3 regions of the Photorhabdus machadonis genome follow, and region 1 is predicted to be linked to each of the others. Evidence: riboswitches for the same ligand, from Rfam matches in the RefSeq annotation. Region 1 holds a riboswitch; each other region holds the start of a gene.

Region 1 (2,202 bases):
TTCTCGGGTATTGAAAGCTGTGAATAAACTTCGGGTAGTTGAATATCAATAACCGGATACATCCAGTTAGTGGTTGGAATTTCCTGTTGGAAAGCCGGAGTTAACATAAACCGCATAAATTTCTGGGCAAGTTCCGGTTGCTTGCTGGAGGCCAGTTGGGCGGCAACTTCGATTTGCAGGTAATGGCCTTCACTAAACGTTGCCGCAGCATAATAGTCTTTCTTCTCAGACAAAATGTGATAGCCCGGTGAAGAGGTATAACTCAGGACCAGATCGCCTTCACCTTTTAAGAACAGACCATAAGCTTCACTCCAGCCTTTGGTGACTGTCAGTGTTTTCTTTGCCAGTTTTTGCCAGGCTTGTGGGGCATCATCACCATAAATTTTCTGCATCCACAACAGCAAACCTTGCCCCGGTGTGCTGGTACGGGGATCTTGATAGATCACTTTCCAGTTATTGTGACTGTTGATCAGTTCATCCATGCTCTTTGGTGGATTTGGCAACGTATTTTTGTTGTAAATGAAGGCAAAGTAGCCATAGTCATAAGGAATAAATACGCTGTTCTTCCATTGCACAGGCAGTTTCAGTTTGCTGGTATCCACTTGGCTTTCAGTGAACAGACCTGTTTGTTGAGCCGCGTGAATCAAGTTGTTATCCAGACCAAGGATAATATCGGCAGCCGTGCGCTTTCCTTCCATTCTGAGGCGGTTGAGCAGGGATACACCATCTTCCAGAGCAACCAATTTCAGCTCACAGTCACATTCAGCTTCAAACGCTTTTTTAATCGCGGGCCCTGGTCCCCAATCGGTGGCAAAAGAATCATAGGTGTAGACAGTTAAGACCGGCTTTGCCTGTACAACCTGACTCAATAACAAAGTAAAGGCTGACAGTACCGTCAGTATGGTTAATTTGGAAAATAACGTCTTAAACACTTTGCTCTCCTTAATTAAGAGGATTGGCAAAGGATCTGAGGGCGCGCTAAACGTAAAGATAATTTCTGTGAAACAATTAGCAGCTCAAATCCCTACGCCGGTATTAGCCGGATTCAGGTTCGGCGGGTTTACTCTCAGCAAGACTGTTTTAAACAGCCAGCACCCCGTTGAGATGACGCTATTGTAGAGATTTAGCTAGCTACTGCAAAGTCCAATGATAGAGGTTTACCACTTGAGGGTAGTGTGAAACAATCAGTCATCTTTCAAATTTAGTTTATTGAGGTAGTCTGGTGATCGATGATGATGGCTACCGCCCGAATGTAGGAATTGTAATTTGTAATCGACAAGGCCAGGTTTTGTGGGCCCGGCGTTATGGGCAACATTCTTGGCAATTCCCTCAGGGGGGGATTAATCCGGGGGAATCACCAGAGCAGGCTATGTACCGGGAACTGTATGAAGAAGTGGGTTTAGGCCGGAAAGATGTACGCGTTTTGGCCTCTACCCGTAATTGGTTACGTTACAAATTACCCAAGCGTTTGGTGCGTTGGGATACAAGACCTGTCTGTATTGGCCAAAAACAGCGGTGGTTTTTATTACAACTGCTTTGTAATGAAGAAGATATTAATGTGCAGCATAGCAATACCCCGGAGTTTGATGGTTGGCGCTGGGTCAGCTATTGGTATCCTGTCCGGCAGGTTGTCTCTTTTAAACGTGATGTTTACCGGCGCGTGATGAAAGAATTTGCTTCGGTTGTTATGCCAATGCAGGAAAACGTATCATTGTTACGTTCTTCATATTCTTATCGTCGCAAAAGAAGTTAGGTTAGTTCCATGCTTATGCGCTTACGGGAAATTGTTGAAAAAGTTGCGATGGCAACCAATTTGACCGAAGCGCTTGAGCTATTGGTGAATGAAACTTGTCTGGCGATGAGCACGGATGTGTGCTCTATCTACCTTGCTGATCATCAACGGCAGTGTTATTACCTGATGGCAACCCGAGGATTGAGGAAACCCCGGGGAAGAATTATCAGCCTGGCTTTTGGTGAGGGGGTGGTTGGACAAGTTGGTCAATTATCTGAACTGATTAATTTGGCGGATGTCCGCAGTCATCCTAGTTTCAAATATCTGCCTCAGGTTAAAGAAGATAACTTCCGCGCTTTTTTAGGGGTTCCGGTCATTTATCGTCGTCAGTTGCAAGGTGTTCTGGTCGTTCAGCAGCAGGAACAACGCTTGTTTAATGAAACCGAAGAGTCCTTTATGGTGACGCTTGC
Region 2 (2,202 bases), 2.4 Mb from region 1:
TTGTCTTCGTCGTAACGGTATTTACCATAACCGAAACCCCAGGGCTGCTCATTATATTTGTCAATTTTTTCTTCATCGTAGGTAAATCTGTTATGCCAAGTAATTACCGGCAGATAAAGTTCATTGCTGGGAGTATCCCAAGTGAGAGCGACATTATTGTTGAATTTTCCCCATAAACTGTCTGAACTGTTGCTATAACTGGTCTGTGTATGGGATTCCGTGGTTGTTAATGATTGATTGGTGGTATTTGCCGTTGTTGCGAACACTGTTCCAGCTGAGACGAGAAAAGTTACTGGTAAGGCACAGGCTGCGGTTAAATCAAACTTCATTATTTATTGCTCCAATTTCCCGGCGACATAAATTGGGAAGATCCTTTGCGTCACGAAAAATATGACAAACATCTAAATTCAAGAATTCTACTCTTGCTATTTTAAATAAAACTTAAACGAGAAATTAATATTAAGATGTTATATGTATTAAATGAGTATATTTAATACTGATATCTAGACTGACGAATATTGGGAAATGTGCTGACTCTTTCTTTCACTCAAAGAGGGGGTGATTCTCGCTTGTAGACAGACCATAGATATAAAGACTCTAATAATAAGACAGACAAAATAAATTAAAATTATTTATATTATTTGGGATTTTGTTGAGTGGATAAACTGTAAGCTAATTAGGATAACCTTGGATTTTCAAATTTTTGCGGTTATGTTAAACAATAATTGTTGTTAAGAATTTTAAATATGTGCGTTAGCTCCATAGCTGATAAAAAATGGCTTGCCATCATATTAAGAATATGTGATAAATCGTTCGAGTAAACGAGGTACGGTTCTGTTAATAGCAGCAACTCGCTCTGGTTTTTATGTTGCGCCGAACGGCGAATTAGAATTAAGTGATCCAAAGGAAATTCTTAAAATGGCAAAAATCACTGGTACTGTAAAGTGGTTCAACGAATCTAAAGGTTTTGGTTTTATTACTCCAGCTGATGGCAGCAAAGATGTGTTTGTACATTTTAGCGCTATTCAGAGCGAAGGGTTTAAAACTTTGGCAGAAGGTCAAAAAGTTGAGTTTGAAATTCAGGACGGTCAGAAAGGTCCTTCTGCGGCAAACGTCACAGCAGCATAACTTCTTTTTGTCAATCATCTTGAATTGACGAAGTAAATTTGTTGTCTTAATTGGTTTTTTATTGGCAACAATGACATACCGATATCACCCTGTTGGTTATCTAATAGGGTGTTTTTGTTTTGACTCGGGGTGCTCTTCACTGAGCTGAGATGAACCCGTAATACCTGATCTGGATAATGCCAGCGTAGGGAAGTCAAGGTGTCTTTTTCCTGATACCTGCTTTACTTTTGCTGGTGGGAAGGCGTACCTATGGTAAGAATCAATTCACTGACAATTGCCGGGACTGATCCTAGCGGTGGTGCTGGTATTCAAGCTGATCTAAAAACTTTCTCTGCGCTTGGTGCTTATGGCGCAACAGTAATGACAGCTCTCGTTGCACAAAATACGCATGGCGTACAATCTGTTTATGACATAGATCCTGCTTTCGTTGCAGCACAGCTTGATTCTGTGCTGTCAGATATCAGAATCGATAGCGCCAAGATAGGCATGTTATCTAACGCGGCCAATGTTGCAGTAGTTGCAGATGCCATAAGCCGTTATTCAGTACCTTATGTTGTATTGGATACGGTGATGATTGCGAAAAGCGGTGCTCTGTTGCTGGCACCGGAAGCGGTTTCTGCGGTTGTTGAACGGCTATTACCGAAGGTTTCGTTGATGACGCCGAATTTACCGGAAGCGGCGACCATATTGAGATGCTCTGTAGCAGAAACCGAAGCAGACATGCAAAAACAAGGACGTGAATTATTATCACTGGGATGCGAAGCGGTTTTACTTAAAGGCGGACATCTTACCGACTGTGAAAGCCCTGATTGGCTATTTACGGGGAATGGAGAATGGCGTTTCACTGCTCCCAGAATCAAGACTCGTCATACTCATGGTACAGGATGTACTCTCTCTGCGGCATTAGCGGCTTTGCGTCCACGTTATCCGAATTGGCAGACAACGCTTCCTGTTGCCAAATCTTACCTCCAGGCGGCATTAGAACAGGCGGATTATCTGGACGTCGGAACCGGAATTGGGCCTGTACATCATTTTCATCGGTGGTGGTGAGGGGCGTGATTCGGTGATAATGAG
Region 3 (2,202 bases), 1.1 Mb from region 1:
TGCGCTTCATCATTGGCATCTTGAATAGAGCCGGGTCGTAAACCGTCTCCCAGTGATAGAGAAACATCATAAGCAGCGCAGAGTTCACAAATTTCACGGAAATGTTGGTAGAGGAAGCTTTCTTGATGATGAGATAGACACCATTTCGCCATGATTGAACCCCCGCGGGAAACAATTCCGGTGAGGCGTTTGGCTGTCATCGGTATATAGCGCAGTAATACACCAGCATGAATGGTGAAGTAATCCACCCCTTGTTCAGCTTGTTCCAGCAAGGTATCACGGAACATTTCCCAGGTGAGGTTTTCCGCTACGCCATTAACTTTTTCCAGAGCCTGATAAATGGGGACTGTACCGATAGGAATCGGGCTATTACGCAAGATCCATTCGCGGGTTTCGTGGATATAACGGCCAGTGGAGAGATCCATTACCGTATCCGCTCCCCAACGGGTAGACCAGATTAACTTTTCTACTTCTTCCTCAATAGAAGAGGTGACTGAAGAGTTACCGATATTAGCATTAACCTTCACCAGAAAATTACGACCAATAATCATGGGTTCTGATTCAGGATGATTGATATTGGCAGGAATAATCGCCCGGCCAGCAGCGACCTCCTGACGGACAAATTCTGGTGTGATATTTTCTGGCAACTGAGCACCGAAGCCTTGCCCGGCATGTTGTTGGCGTAGTACATCGCCGTGGATACGTTCACGCCCCATATTTTCCCGTAGTGCGATAAACTCCATTTCCGGTGTGATGATGCCTTTACGGGCATAGTGCAATTGAGTCACGCGTTTGCCTTTACCGGCTTTTAATGGATGAGGGCGGTTATTAAAACGTAAATGATCGAGACCAGCATCCGCCAGACGTTGCTGAGTAAAATCAGAGCTGAGGGCAGTAACGGGTTCTGTATCTTGACGTTCGTCGATCCATTGCTGGCGCAGTTTAGTTAACCCAACATGCACATTCAGCATGGAATCAGGATCGCCATAAGCGCCGGAAGTATCGTAAACAGGGATAGCTTCGTTTTCCTCATATTGCGGTTCTTCGTTTGTTCCACCGATCAAAGTAGGTGATAACTGAATTTCCCGCATTGGGACTTGGATATCGTCACGTGAACCTTGGAGATAAATTCGTCGTGAATTAGGGAACGCGACGCCTTGAATAGAATTAATAAATTCCTGAGCGGCATCGCGTTGAGCTTTACGTGGGCGTGCTGGGCTGGGTTTTGGTGAAATATCGGTTGCAGGGATAACAATATTATTAGACATAGCAAATTCCTAACCGTGTTATTGGGAAAATTGCTTGTCTGGAGCTCGCAGGGAGTAATGATTGGTGGCTGGATAGACTCTTGGTAAGAAAACTGAGTTATCCGACAGCGCTTGATTACTCTTGTTCCCTTCGCGGGTCTTAACCCGATCAGGTTCCGCGGATCCCGAATTAACGGTCTCAGCCTGTGTATGCTGCGATAAAACAGCTTACGCTAGGCACTCCGACAAGAAAGTAAACAGTAGTATAGAAGGGATTATGAAAACTACAACTCTTACTGATTGAAAATATTTACAATGACCAGGTTAATTGTTGCCAGCCTTGTTGTTGTGCTTCGGCTTTTAAACGTGTATCGGCATTGATAGTAATTACCTCATCGGCAAATTGACACATTGGTAGATCATTAATTGAATCACTGTAAAAACGGATAATTTCAGGATAACTATTTTGTTGTTCCAGCCACTGTTTGATCCGTTTGACTTTACCTTCACGAAAAGTCGCAATACCGTCTATTTGGCCGGTATAACAGCCATTTTCCATCACCATATCAATGCCTAGTGCAGTGTGAATATTTAATTCGGTAGCAATCTTTTTCACAATAAAAGAGACAGTGGCTGAGATAATAATGACCGGAATTTGTTGCTGTTGATACTCTGCAACTAGCGCTTTGGCTTGTGGATAAAATCGAGGTCTGATTTTTTCTTTAACAAACTCAACCAAAGATCAACTTGTTCTTGTGAAACTTGATGCAGTGTTTGCAGGCTAAATGCCAGATAATGACTCATATCCAGTGAACCGGCGCTGTAATCAGCCATCATTTTTTTATCTGCTTCAATAAAACTTGGATCAGTAATGATGCTTTTTTCCCATAGAAACTCTGTCCATATAGCGCTGGAATCACCGGAGATTAAGGTGTCATCCAGATCAAATACTGCA

What was found. A riboswitch is a leader RNA that binds a small molecule or an ion and turns the genes downstream of it on or off. The one in region 1 is predicted to bind thiamine pyrophosphate.
Region 2: linked by a shared signal. The riboswitch ahead of thiD (bifunctional hydroxymethylpyrimidine kinase/phosphomethylpyrimidine kinase) and the one ahead of thiB (thiamine ABC transporter substrate binding subunit) in region 1 are both predicted to bind thiamine pyrophosphate.
Region 3: linked by a shared signal. The riboswitch ahead of thiC (phosphomethylpyrimidine synthase ThiC) and the one ahead of thiB (thiamine ABC transporter substrate binding subunit) in region 1 are both predicted to bind thiamine pyrophosphate.

The regions. Positions count from the first base shown of each region.
Region 1 covers NZ_CP199761.1:4,752,632-4,754,833, reverse strand. The annotation lists gene thiB (thiamine ABC transporter substrate binding subunit) at 1-932, opposite strand, end outside; TPP riboswitch at 1,004-1,109, opposite strand; gene rppH (RNA pyrophosphohydrolase) at 1,223-1,753, shown strand; gene ptsP (phosphoenolpyruvate--protein phosphotransferase) at 1,763-2,202, shown strand, end outside.
Region 2 covers NZ_CP199761.1:2,326,085-2,328,286, forward strand. The annotation lists gene pagP (lipid IV(A) palmitoyltransferase PagP) at 1-329, opposite strand, end outside; gene cspE (transcription antiterminator/RNA stability regulator CspE) at 919-1,128, shown strand; TPP riboswitch at 1,244-1,336, shown strand; gene thiD (bifunctional hydroxymethylpyrimidine kinase/phosphomethylpyrimidine kinase) at 1,378-2,178, shown strand.
Region 3 covers NZ_CP199761.1:506,111-508,312, forward strand. The annotation lists gene thiC (phosphomethylpyrimidine synthase ThiC) at 1-1,268, opposite strand, end outside; TPP riboswitch at 1,377-1,502, opposite strand; partial or broken gene ACUN2T_RS02485 (HAD family hydrolase) at 1,558-2,202, opposite strand, start outside.